2 regions of the Arthrobacter sp. efr-133-TYG-104 genome follow, and region 1 is predicted to be linked to the other one. Evidence: predicted binding sites of a transcription regulator. Region 1 holds the regulator's gene; the other holds the start of a gene.
What was found. Region 1 encodes LexA, which represses DNA repair genes until DNA is damaged. Its sites were predicted from a motif close to TCGAACANNTGTTCGA; they were not measured.
Positions count from the first base shown of each region.

Region 1 (10,999 bases):
CTTCAAGTGCCCGAAAGCACACCGCCATCACCGTTGATGCACTCAACGCCGCTGCCGATCGATTGGATATGGCGATCGCCGGAGCGCCGAACGGGCTGCTGCCCAACGGACTCGATGACGAACAACTCGATTGCCTGGACCAGTTGCGCGAGGCAACGCGCGCAGCGCTCTCGGATTCGAAGCCGGATTCCTCGGGATCAAACTCTGCCGACGGCGGGAGGCAGCTGGCGCGCTCGCGGCTCATGCTCATCCTGGAACTCTGCGAACGGCTGCTCGCCGCCAAGGAGAATCGGGAGGTGGTCTGGTTCTCGCGCAACAGCACCTTCGACCCCCAGCAGGGGTACTCCCAGCCGGACGAGACCGCACCGGCCCTCATCAATATCGCGCCCCTGAGCGTCGCGGGAAGGCTCCGGGAAGGCCTGTTCACGGGCCATACAGTAGTACTGACGTCGGCTACGTTGGCAATCGGTGCTGCGTTCGAACCTGCGGCCGGCGGGCTGGGCCTCTTGGGCGACGGCGCGCCGAGTTGGACCGGGATCGACGTCGGTTCCCCCTTTGACTACCCCAAACAGGGGGTCCTCTACGTGGCGAAACACCTGCCGAAGCCAGGCCGCGGTACTTCCTTGGAGGCCTTGGATGAATTGGAGGACCTGATTCGGGCCTCCGGCGGCGGGGCCTTGTGCCTCTTCTCCTCGCGCCGGGCCGCGGAAGAAGCCGCTGATGCCATGCGGCTGCGGCTGGATGTGGATATCCTCTGCCAAGGCGAGTCCACAATGGCGGCCCTGGTCAAGCAATTCGCCGACGAGCCGGACACTTGCCTGTTCGGAACCATGTCTCTGTGGCAAGGAGTGGACGTTCCGGGAGGTTCCTGCCGCCTGGTGGTGATTGACCGTATTCCTTTCCCCCGCCCGGACGACCCGTTGATGACGGCGCGCTCCAGAGCAGTCGCACAATCCGGCGGCAACGGCTTCATGGCAGTCTCGGCGACACACGCGGCCATCCGTTTGGCACAAGGCGCGGGCCGGCTCATCCGCTCCACAGGGGACCGGGGAGTTGTGGCGGTCTTGGATCCCAGGCTTTCGACAGAACGCTACGGGGCGTTCCTGCGGGCAGCACTGCCGCCGTTCTGGCCCACGGTGGACCGAACGGTGGTAAGGGGTGTACTGGAGCGCCTGAGTAGGAAGAGCGCCTGAGTAGGAACTGCGCCTAGAGGGAACTGCGCCTACAGGGAACGCAGTACCGAGACGACCTTGCCCATAATGGTGGCCTGATCACCGAGGATGGGCTCATATTGGGTGTTTTGTGGCAGCAACCACGTGTGGCCGTCCCGTTGGCGGAACGTCTTCACGGTTGCTTCGTCATCCAAGAGGGCAGCGACGATGTCGCCGTTGATGGCGTCGTTTTGCCGTCGCACCACCACCCAGTCACCGTCGCAGATGGCGGCGTCGATCATTGAATCTCCGGCAACCTTGAGCATGAACAGTTCGCCGTGTCCCACGAGCTGTCGTGGCAGGGGAAGGACATCTTCCACTGTCTGATCGGCCAGGATCGGCCCACCGGCTGCGATGCGGCCTACCAACGGCACCATGGCTGTGTCGCTGGCGCTGGCCAGTTCGGTGACCGCGAGCCCACCGGCACTCCGAAGGCGGGCAGGTTCCTCAACCCCGGGAATGGGCCCGCCGCCGTCGAGGGTCAAGGGCATCAGGACTTCCATTGCCCGAGGGCGCTTGGGGTCCCTGCGAAGGTAGCCCAGCTTCTCCAGCTGGGTCAGCTGGTGGGTCACGCTGGAAAGGCTCGCAAGGCCCACCGTATCCCCGATCTCACGCATGCTGGGCGGATATCCATTGTCATTGACCGAGCGCTGGATGGTCTCGAGGATCTTCTTCTGCCGGACCGTCAGGCTCTTGGGGCTCTTTTGAGGCTGTTGGCTACGCAGGGGAGCGCTACCTCCTGTGGCTTTCGCTGCCATGTTTGCCAATGCCTTTCCGTCCGGACCGGGCGCGATACGGACCGCGCCGATGATGCCGGGCCTAAAAAATGTCAGACCCTGTTGGTTCACTGAAACAGTGGCTGCTTCTTCCATCAAACGTAGGGCAGGCACGGACCTTTATCAAACATTTGTTCTAGCGAGTCTCGACACCGTTCGTTGATAAGTGCTAAAAAGGTCTTAGCAAGGTTCGAATATGTGTTCTAACAACACCGCAAACCGTGCCGATGTTCGAAGAAAGTGTTCGAACGGTTCGGGTGGCGTCGGGAGAGCATACGGAATTGACCGCCGCGCATCGGACACCGGGGCACGGCAATCGCTCAGAAGGGCAAAGCTCATGTCTGCAATATCAACGCTTGAGGGTCTTCTCGGAGGGCCAGCGCCTGCACTTGCAGTTGCGCAGTCGGCACCAGTCATGGACGTGAAATCGAAGTCCACGCGGCTTCGCCTGACGCGCAGGGGGCGGATCGTCTTCTTCGGCATCCCCGCAATGCTGCTGGTGGCCGCGTTGATCACCCTTCTTGGCTTCGTCACTTCCCCGGCAAAAGCCTCGGACACCCAGGCTCAACTGCGTCCACCGGTTGCGATCTCCGTCACGGTTCAGCCCGGGGAGTCCCTGTGGGGCATCGCGGGGGCGGCCGCGCCCGGCCGGGATCCCAGGGATGTCATTGCCGAGATCATCCAGCTAAATGACCTCAGCGGCGGCAGCATCCATCCCGGCCAGAAGTTGTTCGTTCCAGCCGGCTAGAGGGCCGTGCCCAGGGAATCTGGCAAGTGTCCGGGCATACCCGTCGCGCGGTCCAAGGGGTCACAGTTACGCACCCATCCACGGAGGCCCTTAAACTGGAAACTGTGAGTGACAAGCTTGAGCGACTCGACCGACTTCCCCTCCGGACCAACCTGCGTGGACTGAGCCCTTACGGGGCGCCGCAGCTGGATGTGCCTGTTCTACTCAATGTCAATGAGAACACCCATGGCGTGCCGGTGGATGTCCAGGCAGCCATTACGGAGGCGGTCGCAGCCGCGGCCACTGGACTCAACCGCTACCCCGACAGGGAGTTCACGGAGCTGCGCCAGGCCTTGGCGGAATATCTCGGTCACGGGCTCGCTCCGGAGAACATCTGGGCGGCCAATGGCTCAAATGAAGTACTGCAACAAGTCCTCCAGGCCTTCGGCGGTCCTGGCCGCAAGGCTCTGGGTTTCCCGCCCACGTACTCCATGTATCCGCTGCTGGCCAGCGGCACTGACACCGAATACGTCCGCGGTTTCCGCGCGGCGGACTACGGCTTGGATGCGGCCTCTGCCGCGGCGCAAGTACGCGACACCGCCGCGAACATTGTTTTTCTCTGCTCTCCCAACAACCCCACGGGGACCGGGCTTACTCTCGACGTCGTCGAGGCCGTGTACAACGCCGGTGAAGCAAGCCAGGCCATAGTGATCGTTGACGAGGCCTACCACGAGTTTGCGCACGACAACACGCCCAGTGCCCTGACCTTGCTGCCAGGCCGCGAGCGGTTGATCGTTTCCCGAACCATGAGCAAGGCGTTCGCCTTGGCTGGCGCCCGTCTCGGTTACATGGCAGCCGCACCGGAGGTCACCGACGCGATTCGGCTCGTCAGGCTCCCGTACCACTTGTCCGCGATCACCCAGGCGACTGCCCTGGCCGCGCTGAACCACCGTGAGGCCTTGATGGCTGACGTTGAAGACATCAAGATTCAGCGCGATCGTATTGTGACTGAGCTCTTGCGGATGGGCCTTAAGCCGTCGGTGTCTGACTCGAACTATGTCTTCTTCGGTGGCTTGGACAACCCGCATGAAGTGTGGCAGGGGCTTCTCGACGCCGGTGTACTGATTCGCGACGTCGGTATCCCGGGCCACCTGAGGGTGACAGCGGGTACTGAGAAGGAGACCACTGTCTTCCTTGAGGCCCTGGAATCCCTGCTGCACGGACCAGCCGCCCCGCACGCCTAAACTTGTCTATAGACCCAACCCATTCTTCGTGTATAAGGACGTCCCAATGAGCGAAACCGGCTCAGTGCCCACCGCTGCCCGCACCGCGCGGCTCGAGCGCACCACCAGCGAGTCCTCCGTTCTGGTGGAGATCAACCTGGACGGCACGGGTGTCTCCGAGATCAGTACGTCGGTTCCTTTCTACGACCACATGCTGACTGCCCTGTCCAAGCACTCCTTGATCGACATGACCGTCAAAGCCACTGGGGACACCCACATTGACGTGCATCACACAGTGGAAGACGTGGCCATCACCTTTGGAGAGGTGCTGCGCACCGCATTGGGGAACAAGGCGGGCATCCGTCGCTTTGGCGAGGCAACGGTTCCTTTGGACGAGGCTTTGGCACAGGCCGTCGTCGATGTTTCGGGCCGTCCGTACCTTGTCCACGGCGGTGAACCTGCCGGCCAGGAGTACCACTTGATCGGCGGGCACTTCACTGGGTCCTTGACCCGGCACGTCTTTGAAGCGATTACCCTCCACGCCGGTATCTGCCTGCACATGAACGTTCTCGCCGGCCGGGATCCGCATCACATCGTCGAGGCCCAGTTCAAGGCGTTTGCACGCGCCCTGCGCTCGGCAGTTGAGTCCGATCCCCGCGTTGAAGGCATTCCCTCCACCAAGGGCGCACTGTGAGCGGCCAGTCTGTGGCCGCTGGTGCCGTCACGGATGCCATAGCCTCGCGGAAGCCGGAATCTCCCGATGGCAAGCCGACGGTGACAGTGCTGGACTACGGTTCCGGCAACGTCCGGTCAGCCGTTCGGGCACTCGAGCGTGCCGGAGCGCATGTGATTCTCAGTGCCAAGCCCGAGGACGTCCTGAATGCCGATGGCCTGGTGGTTCCCGGCGTCGGCGCTTTCGAGACCGTCATGCGGGAACTCAAGGCCGTTGACGCCATCAGGATGATCGGGCGCCGCGTCGCAGGCGGCCGTCCCGTGCTGGCCATCTGCGTCGGGTTACAGGTTCTCTTCGAAGCCGGGGTGGAGCACGGCACCGAATCCGAGGGCATGGCCGAGTGGCCTGGCAAGGTGGAACTCCTTCCTGCCGCAGTGGTCCCTCACATGGGCTGGAACACCGTTGACGCGCCGGAAGGCTCCAAACTGTTCGCCGGCGTCGAGCAGGAACGCTTCTATTTCGTGCACTCGTACGGTGTACAGGAATGGAATTTCGACGTCGTCCAGCCTCGCATGGCTCCGCCCATGGTGACGTGGTCCGAGCACGGCGCACGTTTTGTTGCCGCCGTCGAGAACGGGCCCCTTTGCGCCACGCAGTTCCACCCGGAAAAGTCCGGCGACGCCGGGGCGCGGCTCCTGCGCAACTGGGTGGATGGCCTGCGCAAGCAGCAGCCACTCGTTGACCCTGGAACGGGAGTGGCCTAAATGTGGTCCGTGCTCCTGATGGGACTCGGTGGCCTGATGGTTGGCGGAGGAATCTCCTTCCATCAACAGAACAAGCCCCGATGGGTCTCGATTTCCTTCTATGCGTTGGCGGCGATGTCCCTGCTGGCGGCCTACCTGCTCACGCTGCCGGGCAAATGACCGTGATCAACTGATCAGGATCCACTGATCACGCCCAACTCCGCTTCTGTCTCTGAACCGCTGCGTTCCCCTGACTCTCCTAGGACCTACATGACCACCTCACAGCCCATCCTGGAACTCCTGCCCGCCGTCGACATCGTTGAGGGCCAAGCAGTCCGGCTTTTGCAAGGTGAAGCGGGCTCGGAAACCAGCTACGGGACGCCCTTGGAAGCTGCGCTGAACTGGCAGGAAGCCGGTGCCGAATGGGTCCATATGGTAGACCTCGACGCAGCTTTCGGGCGCGGTAACAACGCGGACCTTATCAATGAGGTTGTCTCTCAACTCGACGTCAAGGTGGAATTGTCCGGCGGGTTGAGGGACGACGAGTCCCTCGAACGCGCCCTTGGCCTCGGCGTCGCCCGCGTTAATTTGGGAACTGCAGCTCTGGAAAATCCTGAATGGACCCGCCGCGCCATCGAACGCTTCGGTGACAGGATCGCGGTCGGGCTGGACGTTCGCGGCACCACATTGGCTGGCCGCGGCTGGACGAAAGAGGGCGGAGACCTGTGGGACGTCCTGGCCCGCCTTGAGGACGCCGGATGCGCCCGCTACGTGGTCACCGATGTCACCAAGGACGGTACTCTGCAAGGCCCGAACGTTGAGTTGCTGCGCCAAATGGTCGAGAAGACCGGCAAGCCCGTGGTGGCCTCCGGCGGAATATCGAGCCTGGAAGACCTCCGGGTGTTGCGTGAGCTGGTTCCCATGGGTGTCGAGGGTGCGATTGTGGGCAAGGCGCTGTACGCAGGCGCGTTCACTTTGCCCGAGGCCCTGGATGTTGCCGGCCGCCGCTGATGGCCGAGGAATCACGACGACGGGAACTGCCGGGGCATATCGCGGCGGCACTGGCCGGTGCTGGCGGAGCAACCGATTCAGCAGGCCAGCCGTGGGCCGGTCGAAGCCTCAGCGGGAATCACGCCGTCATCCATAATTTCGACAACGACGACGGACAGCCCGACGCCGGGTACCTCGCCGCGGTCGGAGCGTTGTTGGATGGCACCGGCAGCGAGGCCGATGTTGTGGCCTCCCTGGCGACGGCGAGGGTCTTCGTTCCTGTTGTGGCGCAGCTTGCTGAAGAAGCCGAGGGCGTTGACGGGTTGCATGCCGATAAACAAGCCGATATGGCCTTGGTCACCCTCACGGCTCCGGATGGCCGCAGGGCCATGCCCGTGTTCACCTCCTCCGCTGCCTTGGAGAACTGGCACACCGAGGCGCGTCCGGTGGCCGTTTATGCTGCTCGTGCAGCGCTGTCCGCAGTGTCCGAGAATGCCCAACTGCTGGTTGTCGATCCAGGTTCGGCATACACCTTCGTGGTGCGACGCCCAGCTATGTGGGCCTTGGCGCAGCAGCGGGACTGGACGCCGTCATACCTGGATGATCAACTGGAGTCTGCTCTCGCTTCAGCTGCTTCCGATTTCCCTGCAGTGCGGCGGCTGGAAATCAGACCCGGGGGAGGCCTCGCCTCTTTGACGGCGGACGGCCGTTCCGTGTCCGGTGGCGGTCCGGGGCCGGAACTGCAGGTAGTCCTGTTCCTCGACGACGGGCTGGATGCCACGGCGATTCAAGCCCTGGTGGGCGGCCTCAATGAAGCGTGGGCGGGGTTGGAGTTGTTCGCTGAGAACGTGGACTCCATGGAAGTGAAATTGCAGCGCGCGGCGCAGGAGCCGCAGTTGCGTCAGTAAGGCAGTACCGGTTTCCCGGGACTGCCCCGGGGGGAACCAGAGGAATCAACGCGTGAACTTCGCTCTCTACAAAGAGATGTTGGCCATCCGACCTGTCCGGCGTTTGTTGGTGGTGGGCATGGTGGCCCGCATACCGCACTCTGCAGCCGGTGTGCTGCTGACTTTGCATATCGTCCTGACCCTGGGGGAGGGCTACGCCGCTGCCGGCGCGGCCGCCGCGGTGATGACCATTGGCATCGCGGTGGGAGCTCCATGGCGCGGCCGGCGGGTGGACACCGTGGGGCTTCGGAAAGCGCTGATTCCTTCGGTGGTATCGGAAACCGTTATCTGGTCGATCGTTCCGCACGTCCCTTACGAATGGCTGCTTCCCCTGGTTTTCGTGGGGGGACTCTTCACACTGCCGATATTCAGCGTGGTCCGCCAATCCTTGGGAGTGTTGGTGGACGGTGAGCAGCGGAGGTCAGCTTTCGCGCTCGATTCGATCGCCACGGAGATCGTGTTTATGATCGGACCGGCCGTCGGCGCCATCGTTGCGACCAGCGGGTTCGCTGCGGTGGGCCTCACCGCCGTCGGGGTTTCCGTCTCCGCGGCAGGTTTGTTCCTTATGTGGTTCAACCCGCCCACCCGCAGCGATAAGGCGAGCACGCCGCAGGAAACGCTCGAACAAGCGGCAGCCGATCTGGCCGCAGCCGAGGCCGCGGTCGTCGCTTCGGCGCCCTCCCATGTTCAGGAAGCAGCATCCGAGATGGCTTCTTCCCGGTCAAGGGCGTCCGTCATGCGGGGCCGTGTGGCAAGGAATTTCAGTTGGTTTACCGTTGCGGTGGCGGCGTTGTTTGCCGTTGCGGCAGGTTCCGGGATGGTGCTGAGTGGTTCCGATGTGAGCATTGTCGGCCTGCTGCAGCGCGGTGGAAACCAAAACCAAATCGGAATCGTGTTCTTCTTCTGGTGCGCATCCTCCGTGGTGGGAGGGCTGATCTATGGAGCCATGAAGCGTCCAATATCACCGATGCTCCTGCTCCTTGGCATGGCCGCCCTGACGATTCCCATGGGATTCGCGCACGACACCTGGACCTTGGCATTCCTATCCCTGTTGCCGGGATTGCTGTGCGCACCGGTCCTGTCTGCTTCCTCCGAAAAAGTTGCCGACCTCGTGGATGAGGAGCGCCGCGGCGAAGCCATGGGATGGTACGGCTCCGCATTGACCGCCGGCGTAGCCCTCGGCTCACCTCTTGCAGGAGTTTTCATCGACGCGGTGGGACCCTCGGCCGGGTTTGCGGCAGTTGGTGTGGCAGGCGTGGTGCTGTGCGCTGCCGGATTCGCCCTCATGTCGCTGCGGCGCCGCACGGCCCGCGTCTGACAGCAGGAAACGTCGACGGCGGCCAGCACCTGGTGGGGCTGACCGCCGTCGGCAGTTCTGTGGCCTGAGCCGATCTTTTCTTTCCGCTGGCTAGTTCACCGGTCCAGTGAACTTTTCGCCCGGGCCCTTGCCTGGTGCATCGGGGATGATCGAGGCCTCGCGGAAGGCCAATTGCAGGGAGCGCAGTCCGTCACGCAACGGACCGGCGTGCTGCGAGCCAATTTCCGGGGCGGCCGCCGAGACCAGGCCGGCCAGTGCAGTGATCAACTTACGTGCTTCATCGAGATCTTTGAGGTCTTCAGCGTTCGGATCGTCAGCAAGGCCGACCTTCACGGCCGCGGCACTCATGAGGTGTACCGCGCCGGTGGTAATGACTTCCACAGCCGGGACCTCGGCGATGTCGCGGATCTGCTGGGACACCCCGGCGTCAGCGGCGGAGGTGGCGTCGCCGCCAAAGGAGTTACGGGAATTGCTGTCTTCAGTACTCATACTGGTAAGCTTGTCACAGACCAACTGGAAGTCGTTATTTGCAGATGTTGGCCAGCAGTCAATCTTCCCGCCGCGTGGAATGTGCGCATGGCGGGTTGTTTCTGTAGAATCGACTTTCAGTTTGCAAGCGGAGTTCTCTCCCACCCGCGTCAGCCGTTCCCCTCGGGGACAAGATCCCTTTGATGGGACAAGAGGTTGCCGGGTATTGGTCGGGCAGTTCGGGTGGTTTGACCCCCTAACTGCGTAGCCCCACACGGGACTACAACCGATCTTTGAGGCCTTCGATTGCACCCAGCAATTGGAGGCCTTCTCTATTTGCCGGTGATAATCACCACAACCACAGGAGCTTTAACATTAGCGAGCCAAGAATCAATGAGCGTATCCGCGTCCCCGAGGTGCGGCTGGTCGGCCCTGCCGGCGAACAGGTAGGAATTGTCCGCATCGAAGATGCTTTGCGTCTTGCTGCCGAATCCGATCTCGATCTCGTTGAAGTTGCCCCGCAGGCTAAACCTCCTGTTTGCAAGTTGATGGACTTCGGCAAGTACAAGTACGAAGCCGCTGTGAAAGCCCGTGAGGCCCGCAAGAACCAGACCAACACGGTTCTTAAGGAAATCCGTTTCCGCTTGAAGATCGACAAGCATGACTACGAAACCAAGCGTGGACATGCCCTTCGCTTCCTCGGCGCCGGTGACAAGGTCAAGGCCATGATCCAGTTCCGTGGCCGCGAACAGCAGCGCCCCGAGATGGGCATCCGCCTGCTGCAGCGCTTCGCTGAAGATGTTGCCGAGGTTGGGATCGTAGAGTCCAGCCCGCGCATCGATGGCCGCAACATGGTCATGGTGGTTGGCCCGCTGAAGAACAAGGCAGAAGCCAAGGCTGAAGCCCGCCGTGCTGTGCAGCGCGCTGAAGCCAAGGCCGAGAACGAAGCCAAGGCTGCTGGGCGCGTGGACACGACCGGTGACCAGGCTCCGCTGACGCAGTCCCTCGGTGACCTTCTTCCGGCAGGCTTCCTGACCAGCGACGACGAGTCGACGCAGGATGCTGTGGACGCGACCGAAGAGCTGACCCCGGAAACGGACGAAGCTCCGGCAGTCGAGGCGGCAGCAAAGGAAACCCCCGAGGTTGAAGCGGCTGCCGTAGCTGAAGAGGTTCCGGCAGAGGAAGTTCCGGCAGCGCTCGAAGCCCCTGTTGCCAAGGAAGCCCCGGTAGTTGAAGAGGCTCCGGTTGCCAAGGAAGCCCCGGTAGTTGAAGAGGCTCCTGTTGCCAAGGCAGCTCCGGTCGCCAAGGCAGCTCCGGCTGCAGCAAAGCCGGCCGTACCGGCAACTGCGAAGCCTGCAGTTCCTGCGGCTCCGAAGCCGGTCGCCAAGCCGGCTGCCCCGAAGCCGGCGGCACGTCCGGCAGCTCCCAAAGCTGCCCCGAAGCCGGCATCACGCAAGACCACCTAGTTCGACGCCTTGGAGGCCTGGCCTCCTCCGGCAAGCAACCAGCATGCAGGCCCCCTAGAGGCCGGCTGCACAAAAGAATCGCGGACTTGTCCGTGGATTACGTAAGGAGATCGGTTCCCATGCCGAAGATGAAGACCCACAGCGGTGCCAAGAAGCGCTTCAAGCTGACCGGTACCGGCAAGCTGAAGCGTCAGCAGGCCAACCGCCGTCACTACCTGGAGCACAAGTCCTCCACGCTGACCCGTCGCCTCGCCGGCGACAAGATCGTCTTCAAGGGCGATGCCAAGGTCATCAAGAAGATGCTCGGCGTCTAAGTTCCAAGTCATTGGTTGATGCCAACCGGCAGCAACCAACTACACCAAAAGCCTTCTCAGGCCGGCCGGATTCCCGGCAGTAGCAGCTTGGGATAAAGATTTCTGAAGGAGTACGCACGTGGCACGTGTGAAGCGGGCGGTAA
Region 1 is NZ_JARVTA010000018.1:105,258-116,256, forward strand. It holds gene QRN04_RS13955 (ATP-dependent DNA helicase) at 1-1,193, shown strand, start outside; gene lexA (transcriptional repressor LexA) at 1,223-1,969, opposite strand; gene QRN04_RS13965 (LysM peptidoglycan-binding domain-containing protein) at 2,403-2,735, shown strand; gene QRN04_RS13970 (histidinol-phosphate transaminase) at 2,840-3,958, shown strand; gene hisB (imidazoleglycerol-phosphate dehydratase HisB) at 4,005-4,631, shown strand; gene hisH (imidazole glycerol phosphate synthase subunit HisH) at 4,628-5,374, shown strand; gene QRN04_RS13985 (CG2302 family histidine operon protein) at 5,375-5,533, shown strand; gene priA (bifunctional 1-(5-phosphoribosyl)-5-((5-phosphoribosylamino)methylideneamino)imidazole-4-carboxamide isomerase/phosphoribosylanthranilate isomerase PriA) at 5,624-6,364, shown strand; gene QRN04_RS13995 (SseB family protein) at 6,364-7,251, shown strand; gene QRN04_RS14000 (MFS transporter) at 7,304-8,608, shown strand; gene QRN04_RS14005 (DUF1844 domain-containing protein) at 8,699-9,097, opposite strand; gene infC (translation initiation factor IF-3) at 9,493-10,542, shown strand; gene rpmI (50S ribosomal protein L35) at 10,662-10,856, shown strand; gene rplT (50S ribosomal protein L20, sunset domain variant) at 10,975-10,999, shown strand, end outside.

Region 2 (10,999 bases), on a different contig from region 1:
CTACAGCAACGCTGATCTCAGCGAGGAAGTCCAAGCAGCCCTCGACGCCGAATAGGCGTTTCAGGATCTGGCGGTGGCGTCCCGCAGTGTGCTGTTAATTGAAGACAAAAGGAAGGCCCGGACGTGACTCTTCGTGTGTTGGGAGTCGATCCGGGCCTTACCCGTTGCGGCATCGGCGTGGTCGACATTGAGCGGAACCGGCGGGCCACGATGGTCGCCGTTGGAGTGGTTGGCACCTCCGCGGAGCTCACTTTGGACAAACGGCTCTTGGTCATCGCCCAAGCCATCGACGAGTGGCTGGACTTGCACACGCCGGACGTCGTCGCCGTCGAACGGGTTTTTTCGCAGATGAACGTCAGCACCGTCATGGGCGTCGCCCAGGCCTCCGGCGTCGTTATCGCCGCTGCGGCGAGGCGGGGGATTCCAGTGGCCCTGCACACGCCATCGGAGGTGAAAGCGGCAGTAACCGGAAGCGGTACTGCCAATAAGGACGCCGTTACCAAGCTCGTCACCAAGATACTGCGCCTGGACGCCCCGCCGAAGCCCGCTGATGCCGCTGACGCCCTCGCCTTGGCCCTCACGCACGCGTGGCGCGCAGGCAGCGGTCTCGCAGCGAACGGCGGTGCGGGCAACGGTTCGCTGACTCCCGCGCAAAAAGCATGGGCCGACGCCGAGGCGAAAGCGCGCCGTGCGCGTTGATCGCTGACGATGTTGCTAGGGTATTCGTAGATATGTTCGGATAGGCGGCTTTGGCTGGGGTCTGACTCTGGCCTCGGCAGCAACGTGCAGGAGAATGTGAATGGCAATGCAAAGCAACGGAGCGGGCCAACCGTCAGGGGCTGGGTCTTGATCAGTTTTCTTCGCGGGATCGTGGCCCATGTTGGCTTGTCGAGCGCCGTTATTGACCTCAACGGGGTCGGGATGAGCGTCTTCGCCACGCCGCAGACCTTGAGCCACCTCACGGTAGGTGCGGAAGCAAAGCTGTTCACCTCAATGATCGTCCGGGAGGATTCCCTGACGTTGTTTGGATTCGCCGACGAGGACGAGCGGGAAGTCTTTGACGTCCTCCTCAGTGTCAGCGGAGTGGGACCCAGGCTGGCGTTGGCCGTTCTCGCTGTGCACGAACCCGAAGCCATCCGGGTGGCCGCCCACACCGGGGACGGGAAGACTTTCACCAAGGTGCCGGGCATCGGTCCCAAAGTTGCCGGGCGCATCGTCCTGGAACTTGCCGGAAAGTTGGTACCCCTTGGGACGGGGGCAGGCGACAGCAAGGCGCCCGCACTGGCTCCGAGCGCAGAGTGGAAGCCCCAAGTGGTCGCCGCACTGACCAGCCTGGGATGGTCGGAAAAGGACGCGACCGGCAGCGTGGACAAGGCCATGGTCGATTCGCCGGAACTGGCCGCAGCTGGCAACGTCGCGCAAATCCTCCGCGCCACACTCCGTTGGCTGGGTCAAGACGGGGCCCGTGCTGGCAACCGCGTAGGCAGCCGTGGCTGAGCAGTCATTGGTCACAGGGGGTGAAGAGCCCGAAGAGCGGATCATTGAGGCCGCCCTCCGGCCCAAAAACCTCCACGACTTTGTGGGCCAGCACAGGGTCCGCAAACAGCTCGCCTTGGTACTGGAGGCCTCGCGCATGCGCGGCCGCAGCGCGGATCACGTCCTGATGTCAGGCCCCCCGGGCCTCGGCAAAACCACCTTGGCCATGATCATCGCCGCGGAAATGAATGCTCCTCTCAGGATCAGCAGCGGTCCCGCCATCCAGCACGCCGGCGATCTAGCAGCGATTCTCTCCTCCTTGACTGAAGGCGAAGTCCTGTTCCTGGACGAGATCCACCGGATGTCCCGCCCGGCCGAAGAAATGTTGTACATGGCCATGGAAGACTTCCGTGTGGACATCGTGGTCGGCAAAGGTGCCGGCGCCACGGCGATCCCACTGGACCTGCCGCCCTTCACTTTGGTCGGGGCGACTACGCGAGCCGGCCTCCTTCCCGGTCCGCTGCGCGACCGCTTCGGGTTTACGGGCCATCTGGAGTTCTACTCCGTTGATGAACTTGAGCTGGTCCTCCGTCGCTCGGCTGGCCTATTGGACCTCAAGGTCAACTCGGCGGGCTTCACGGAGATCGCCGGCAGGTCCCGTGGTACGCCCCGAATTGCGAACAGGCTGCTTCGACGCGTCCGCGACTGGGCACTTGTCCATGGAATCGAGCAAATTGACGCCCGTTCGGCGTCGGCGGCTTTGGACATGTATGAGGTCGACGCGCGGGGCTTGGACCGCTTGGACAGGTCAGTCCTCGAGGCCTTGATCACCAAGTTCAATGGAGGTCCCGTCGGCTTGTCCACGCTCGCTATTGCTGTGGGGGAGGAACCGGAAACGGTTGAAACGGTGGCTGAGCCCTTCCTGGTCCGCGAAGGACTGTTGGGAAGAACACCGCGGGGCCGCATCGCCATGGCCGCCGCGTGGACCCATCTGGGCTATGCAGTGCCCGCAGGGGTTTTCGGGCAGGAGACTTTGGCGCTGTTCGATGAGGACCAAAACCACGCCGAAACCATGGATACAGCCGGTTAACACGCGGTGTTCAGGTTTTCCCCCTAGACTGGTATGACGCTCGGCACGTTCGAGTCCTTGATCCATGTGCCCCCTTGCAGGTGAGGCGCAACGCTTTCCGGGGGTTTTACTTCCGCGGCTGCTGGATCTCCCGGGGACGTTGCCGTGAACCAAAACGTAAGTACAGAACGGAACTTCCCTGTGGATCCAATGACCATATTGCTGTTCGTCATGCTTGGACTCTTTGTCTTCATGATGTTCCGCCGCAACAAGAAGACCCAGCAGCAGCAGGCCGCGATGCAGTCCAAGTTCGCCCCTGGCGTGGACATCATGACCAGCTTCGGTCTCTTCGGGCGCATCGTTTCCATCGATGAAGCTGAGAACAAGGTAGTTATCGAACTGTCGCCGGGTATCGAGGCAACTGTTCACCGTCAAGCCGTCACCAAGGTGGTTGAAGCGACGCCCGAGGAAGCTCCTGTTGTTCCGGATGACGCTTCTTCCTTGACCTGGACTGGAACGGAACTGCCCAGGACCGCGGAGACCCCGGATGAGACCATCGCGCGGCTCAACAAAGAGGACAAGAAGGACAACTAAGAAGGGTTTTCTGCGCCGCTGAGGCGCAGAACAACTTCTACGGCAGCAGAGAGCCGCCGGCAGACACGCGTCAGTGTCCGCCGGCGGCTGTCCGGCGATAACAGGAAGATCGATAATGGCACGGACCGGCCCCAAAAACTCAGCCCGCAAGGTGCTGACTTGGCTTGGAGCAATATTAGTTGTACTCACCGCCGTTCTGGCCGGGGGAGTGGTTACAGGCCACGCAACCTGGGCTCCCAAGCTTGCCTTGGACTTGGAGGGCGGAACCCAGATGATCCTCGCCCCCAAGGTGGAGGGCTCCAGCGGCATCAATGAGGACCAACTCAACCAAGCCGTCGCCATCATCCGGCAGCGTGTTGACGGTTCGGGTGTCGCGGAGGCTGAAATCAGCACCCAGTCCGGGCGCAACGTTGTCGTGAGCCTTCCTGGAACTCCTTCCAAGGAAACCCGGGATCTGATTCAAGCATCGGCGAACATGAATTTCCGCCCGGTGATTCTCACGGGAGACCCTGCAGCCGTCCCGATCGCTTCACGGACGCCTGATGCTCAGTTGCCTAAGCCCACAGCGGCTCCGGCGAATGCAAGCGACCAGAACTGGGTAACTCCGGACATTTACAAGCAATTCGAAGCTCTTGACTGCGTGAACCCCTCTGCGGAAAAGGCACAAGCCTCGGACCCGGCCAAGCCGCTGGTGACGTGTGAGGCCGCCACCGACAAGACTCCTGCAGTCAAGTACATCCTGGGACCCGTGGAGGTCAAAGGACAGGACATCTCCTCGTCCTCGTACGACCCCGTCCAGGGTGCCCAGGGTTCCGTCACCAACTCTTGGGGCGTAACCATTACGTTCGACGCCGCTGCGACCGCCAAGTTCAAGGACGTCACCACACGCTTGAACCAGTTCTATGCCGCATCACAGGCCCAGGGCGGAAACGACCCCAAGTCGCAGTTCGCCATCGTCCTTGACGACAAAGTCATCTCGGCGCCCCGCGCGCTGGCAGTGATTTCTGACGGGAAGCCGCAAATTACCGGCAACTTCACCCAGGCGTCCGCCAAGGCGCTCTCGGACCAGTTGCGCTACGGCGCGTTGCCCATCAGCTTTGACATCCAGTCACAGGAGCAGATTTCCGCCACCCTTGGTGGGGATCAGCTCCGGCTCGGGCTGTTGGCCGGCATCATTGGTTTGTCCTTGGTCGTGATCTACTCGCTGTTCCAATACCGGGCCCTTGGATTCGTTACCATCGCCTCCCTCGTGGTGGCAGGCGCGCTGACCTACCTGGCCATTGCCGTGCTGGGTTGGACCGAAAACTATCGGCTCTCCCTTGCGGGCGTTGCCGGACTCATCGTGGCGATCGGTCAAACGGCCGACTCGTTCATCGTTTACTTCGAGCGCATCCGCGATGAGCTTCGCGAAGGCCGCGGGCTGGTTTCCGCCGTCGAGAACGGTTGGAAGCGCGCCAAGAGGACTGTGCTGGCCTCCAAGGCAGTCAACGTCCTGGCCGCCGTCGTCCTCTACTTCGTGGCTGTGGGCAGCGTGCGCGGGTTCGCGTTCACGCTTGGCCTGACCGCGGTTGCCGACTTGATCGTGGTGTTCATGTTTACCCATCCGATGCTGCAGGTCCTTGCGCGCACGCGCTTCTTCTCCGAGGGGCACCGCTTCTCGGGACTGTCCCCTGACCGACTCGGTGCGATTCCCCTGTACCGCGGCGCAGGCCGCCTCCGGACACCGGATGAAAAACCAACCGTAGTGCGCGCACGGAATGCCGGCGCTTCCGCTGAAGCTGAACGACGCATGACCATCGCCGAACGGCGCCTTGCCGAGAAGGGCCAGCTGACTGGCACTTCCAACGGCACCAAGGAGGAGAAGTAATGAGGACGAGCTTCGCAACCTTCGGTAACGAGCTATACACGGGCAAGCGCTCGTACAACTTTGTTGGTTCCAGGCGGATCTGGTTCATCATCGCGGGCGTCATCGTTGCGCTGTCCATCGTGATCCCCGTGCTTAAAGGTGGATTCAACCTCGGCATCGACTTCCGTGGTGGGTCCGAGTTCACCGTGTCCAACGTCAAAACCACTGACCCGAGCCTCGGCGAGAAAGCCGTCCACAGCGTGGTCCCGAGCGCAATTCCGCGCGTGGCCAACGTAGCGGGCAACACCATGCGCATCCAAACGGATCACTTGACTGACGACGAGACCAACCGCATCAAGGAAGGCCTGACGAGCGCCTACGGGGTCACCGACAACGAGGTGACATCCAACTTCGTTGGACCAACCTGGGGGCAGGACGTGACGCGGCAGGCGCTCATCGGCCTGCTGGTCTTCGTGGCCTTGGCCGCCGTCCTGATGGCGTTGTACTTCCGGACATGGAAGATGTCGTTGTCAGCACTGGCGGGCATGCTCGTGACCATGTTCACCACGGCTGGGGTCTACGCCCTGAGCGACTTCGAGGTGACGCCGTCGGCCATTATCGGCTTCCTGACCGTCCTGAGCTACTCGCTGTACGACACCGTGGTGGTTTTCGACAAGATCCGTGAAAACACGTCCGGCATTGCTTCTTCCACGCGGCGGACCTTCGCCGAGGAGGTCAACCTGGCGGTCAACCAAACCCTTGTCCGTTCCATCAACACCATGATGGTGGCGGTGCTGCCTGTGGCCGCCATTCTGTTTATCGGTGCGGGCTTGTTGGGTGCTGGAACGCTCAGGGACCTGTCGTTGGCTCTGTTCGTGGGCATCCTTATCGGTACCGCAGCCACGATTTTCATCGCGGCCCCCCTCTACGCAGCCCTCCGTCAAGGCGAGGCCGTCCTGGTAAAGCAGGCCAAAAAGGTAGCTCACCGGCGGGCAGAGGCCACCGTTTAGTCGGGCAATATTTGCTGTTTGCCTCAGAGCCGGTCCCCACGCAAGTGAGGGCCGGCTCTTTGGTGTGACCGTAGAGGCTCCTGCTGCGCCCCGTCATGTGCCCCTCCGGTTGCGGAAGCATTCAGTTGCGGGAATAGACTGGGAGAATTGAATCGTTTGTGAGGGGTACTTCTGTGGAAGAACGTGCGACGTCGGCGCCACCTTCGGGCGGGGAGGACGGCAACAAGGCCGTGGCCGGCCCGGCTACGAGCGTAGCTGGGCGCTCCCTCAGTGCCGTTCCGGTGGATACTCCCGGTGTCCGCCCTACTTTTCCCGGCCGGCGCGAGCGCACTCGCTCCCGCCTTGCCCGCCTCACCGGCCGCGGTTCGGCCCCGTACTCACCGATTTTGGAGCCATTGCTTCGGACTGTCCGGGCCAATAACCCCAAGGAAGATTTCGATCTCATTCAACGGGCGTTCGAGGTGGCCGAGCGCAGCCATCAGGGCCAGAAGCGCAAGAGCGGCGATCCGTACATCACCCACCCGGTAGCAGTAGCAACCATCCTCGCTGAACTTGGGATGACGGGCACCACTTTGGCGGCGGCGTTGCTCCATGACACCGTTGAAGACACGCCCTACACGTTGGCAGACCTGACGAGGGACTTCGGGCCCGAGGTTGCCATGCTGGTGGACGGCGTCACCAAGTTGGACAAGGTCAGTTTCGGCGAGGCGGCGCAGTCTGAAACCGTCCGCAAAATGGTCGTGGCGATGGCCAAGGACATCCGCGTGCTGATGATCAAGTTGGCTGACCGCCTCCACAACGCCCGGACCTGGCGTTTTGTCTCTGCCGAGTCTTCATCCCGCAAGGCCCGCGAGACCCTGGAAATCTTTGCCCCCTTGGCTCATCGCTTGGGCATGAACACCATCAAGTGGGAGCTTGAGGACCTGTCTTTCGCTGCCCTGTACCCGAAGGTGTATGAGGAAATCGTGCGCATGGTGGGGGACCGCACCCCTGAGCGCGAGAAGAGCCTCAGCGTCATCCGTAACCAGATAGCGGACGATCTGCGAACCGCGAAGATCAAGGCGACCATCACCGGGCGCCCTAAGCACTACTACTCGATCTACCAAAAGATGATCGTGCGCGACAAAGACTTCGACGACATCAACGACCTCATGGGCGTCCGCGTCCTGGTGGATTCGGTCCGTGACTGTTATGCGGCGTTGGGCACGTTGCACTCGCGATGGAACCCGCTTCCCGGGCGGTTCAAGGACTACATCGCCATGCCGAAATTCAACATGTACCAGTCCTTGCACACTACCGTCATCGGGCCCGGGGGCAAGCCCGTAGAGATCCAGATCCGGACCCACGAGATGCACCGCAGGGCCGAATACGGCGTGGCAGCGCATTGGAAGTACAAGGATCAGCCCAACCGGACCGCCGTCGGACCCGGAAGTCCGCGCGATGGCGATATGGGTTGGCTGAGGTCGCTGGTGGACTGGCAGCAGGAGACTTCCGATCCGGGAGAGTTCCTGGACTCCCTGCGGTATGAAATAAATGCCCGGGAAGTTTTCGTCTTCACTCCCAAGGGTGAGGTAATGGCCCTGCCGGCCGGTTCCACTCCTGTGGACTTCGCCTACGCCGTGCACACCGAGGTGGGTCACCGGACCATCGGAGCCCGGGTGAACGGGAAATTGGTCCCGTTGAACAGTGAGCTCAACCATGGTGACTGGGTTGAGATTTTCACCTCAAAGGCCGAAGGTGCCGGTCCAAGCCAGGACTGGCAGCACTTCGTCAAATCCGCGCGGGCCAGGAATAAGATCCGGCAATGGTTCACCAAGGAGCGCCGCGAGGAGGCCATCGACCGGGGCAAGGACATGTTGACCCGGGCGATGCGGAAGCAGAATCTCCCGCTTCAGCGCCTGATGACGCACGACGCCCTATCAGCCGTGGCGGAGGACTTCCACTACGTTGATATATCCGGGCTCTACGCGGGCGTCGGAGACGGGCACACGTCCCCGCAGTCCGTCATGGAGAAGCTGGTCGAGCACCTTGGCGGCCATGAAACCCCGGACGAGGACCTCGATGAGGTCAGTATCCCGACGCAGGTTGCCAAGTCCAAGTTCTCCGACTCTGGCGTGATCGTTCGGGGCGTCGGCGACGTGTGGGTCAAGCTGGCCCGGTGCTGCACGCCCGTTCCTCCGGATCCCATCCTCGGCTTTGTCACCCGGGGTTCCGGCGTTTCCGTTCACAGGACGGACTGCACCAACGTTTCGGGACTTCGGGACCAGCCGGACAGGATCGTAGATGTTGAGTGGGCCCCCACCCAGTCAAGCGTCTTCCTCGTGGAGATCCAGGTGGAGGCTTTGGACAGGAAGTCGCTGCTCTCTGACGTTACACGTGTGTTGTCAGAGAACCACGTCAATATCCTCGCAGCTTCCGTGCACACGTCCAGTGACAGGGTAGCGATCTCCAAGTTCGCGTTCGAGATGGGGGATCCCAAGTACCTGCACCACGTCCTGAATGCCGTGCGCCGGATTGACGGGGTCTTCGACGTCTACCGGACCACCGGCAACCGGCGCCGCAACTAGCGCCGGTTGTAACCAGCGACAGTTGCAACTAGCTCGGGTCCTCCTGGGGGAGTAACTCACTTACCTGGCCAGATGTGCCAGTGTGGCTAACGCCCGCTTCTTGTGGGGAACTCTGGGCGCCGCTTCGACGGCCAGGGTCAAAAGGCGGAGCCGGACACCGAGCTCCGGATGGTTCAAAAGGCGTGTGAGTGCGGGCACCGCACGCTCGGGTTGCACATGCAGGGCGATGTCGGTGGCTGTGCGCAACGGACTGCTGACCAGCAGTCCGCCCAAGCTCACCACGTCCAACTGTCCGAGCCGGACCTCGTGGAGGCTGCAGCCTTTGGTGCTCCTCAGGCTGGAAATCCGATGTTTGGCGTCCACCAAGAGTGCAAGGTTTTCCGGTGGCGGTGCGCAGCCATAGATCCATGCCGCAGTGAGGCGACCGGCGACGACCCGTTTGCGGATCTTTTCGGGTACCGTGAGCGCTGCCGCCCGGGCTCTCAGGCGCGCGGTCAGGGCGACACCAGGGGCCGCATAGGATTTCCCGTAAAGGGGGAGCATGATCCCATCAAGCGCCATGCACTGTAATTCGACCCACGTAAAGATGGGGCTGGGGGAGTAGAGCTCGGCGATGACCGGCTCCAGCAGGTTTGGGGCGGCTACTGCGTGGACCATTCACTGATCATTCCGTGGAGCGGTCCAAGCAGTACAGGCTCCGCCCCGGCTATGTGGAAAACCGGAACGGAGCCTTGCGTTCAGTTACGCGAGGTCGCTGGCAGAACGCTGGATTTGGTCAAGCCATGCCTGACGGGCGTCCAGCGCTTCCTTGGCAGACTTGATCCGGCGCTGGTCGCCGGCCTTCTCTGCTTTGTCGAGATCCTCTTTGAGGCCAGCGATTGCGGCTTCAAGCTGGGAGAGGGCGCTGTTCGTCCGAGCTTTCGTTTCGGGGTTGCTGCGCCGCCACTTCTCTTCTTCGGCTTCACGGACCGCGTCTTCAACCTTGCGCAGGCCGGCCTCGATGCGCCCCATATCTGCCCGCGGCACTTTGCCGGCCTCTTCCCAGCGGTCCCTGATGGACTGGAGGGCCTTCTTGGCAGCGTTGAGGTCGTTGATCGGCAGCAATGCCTGGGCTTCCGCAACCAGCTGTTCCTTGACGGCAAGGTTGGCCGTGTATTCCTGATCAATCTGTTCGTTGGCAGCCTGCCGGTGGCTGAAGAAAACGTCCTGGGCGGCACGGAAGCGTGCCCAGAGGGCGTCGTCATCCTTGCGGCTGGCACGCGGAGATGCCTTCCACTGATCCATCAACCTGCGGTACTCACCCGCAGCGAAGCCCCAGTCAGTGGAGGAGGACAATGCTTCAGCCTCCGCGATGAGTGCTTCCTTGGCGGCCTTTGCAGCAGAGTTGGTGCTGTCCAGTTGCGAGAAGTAGGCGCGACGGTGCCGGTCAAACACTGTGCGCGCCGAACGGAACCGCTTCCAGAGTGCGTCCTCGTTGCTCCGTCCGAGCCGAACGCCGCTCTTTTGCGCAGCCTTCCACGTCTCGAACAGCTCGTTCATGCGGGCGCTGGATGTTTTCCACTGGATTTGAGCAGGGTCCTGGCCGGCAATCGACTCAGCTTCGGCCACGATCGCCTCGCGTGCGGCGAGCTCGGAGGCGCGAACCGCTTCATGGGCTGCCTTCTCGGACTTCTCCAACTCCACAACTTGTGCGGACAGTGTGTCCAAGCGCGCCTCAGCGCCCCGAATGTCTCCCACCATGTTCCGTTCGGCCAGCTGTTCCCGCAGGTGGGTCACTGTTTTCTGCATGTCCGTTGCCGGCGCCTTGGAACTTACACGGTGCTCCAACAGGACCACTTGGGCGATGACGTCGTCGAACTTCCGGGCAAAGTAGCCCAGCGCTTCATCGGGGCTGACTCCCGGGTACTGGCCAACAGGGATCTCTTCACCGTCGAGGGAGAGGAACACGTGGCCATCGCCTTCGGCGCGTCCCCATTTGGCTGCTTCAGCCAACGCGGCGGCGGACACAGCCGGCGCGGCGGGAACGACGGCGGCCGGAGCCTTGGGCCGTGCGGCCAGCGCAGCCGGGGACGGGGCAGCAGGGGGCGTGGGCCGTGGTGCTACGGGTGAAGCAGGCGCTTCACTCTCCGTGGTGTTCCCAGTTTCGGGGATGGCATTCGCGTCCTTATCGTCGTTTGCCACGCCGGTTTCGTCGGGGATCGCTGCTGCTGTTTCGTCGGATTTCTGACTGTCTGTCACCGCTAAAAGTCTTTCGCTTGGAGGGACCGCTCTGGTACTGCTCCCCGGGCTGGGGCCTGGAGTTCTCTACTTCAGAGAAAACGAGTCTATCGTGACAGGTGCCACAGGGGCGCCGTCATTATTGGTGGCGCCCGCCTGCAGGCCCGCTGCAGCGATCTTTGTGATGACGTCCAGGCCACTGGTCACCTTGCCCACCACC
Region 2 is NZ_JARVTA010000002.1:4,175-15,173, forward strand. It holds gene QRN04_RS02240 (YebC/PmpR family DNA-binding transcriptional regulator) at 1-55, shown strand, start outside; gene ruvC (crossover junction endodeoxyribonuclease RuvC) at 124-699, shown strand; gene ruvA (Holliday junction branch migration protein RuvA) at 847-1,497, shown strand; gene ruvB (Holliday junction branch migration DNA helicase RuvB) at 1,490-2,566, shown strand; gene yajC (preprotein translocase subunit YajC) at 2,756-3,139, shown strand; gene secD (protein translocase subunit SecD) at 3,255-5,006, shown strand; gene secF (protein translocase subunit SecF) at 5,006-5,995, shown strand; gene QRN04_RS02275 (RelA/SpoT family protein) at 6,169-8,562, shown strand; gene QRN04_RS02280 (hypothetical protein) at 8,623-9,219, opposite strand; gene QRN04_RS02285 (DUF349 domain-containing protein) at 9,304-10,800, opposite strand; gene QRN04_RS02290 (peptidylprolyl isomerase) at 10,867-10,999, opposite strand, start outside.
Region 2: the regulator LexA is predicted to act here: its motif matches at 724-739, upstream of ruvA (Holliday junction branch migration protein RuvA).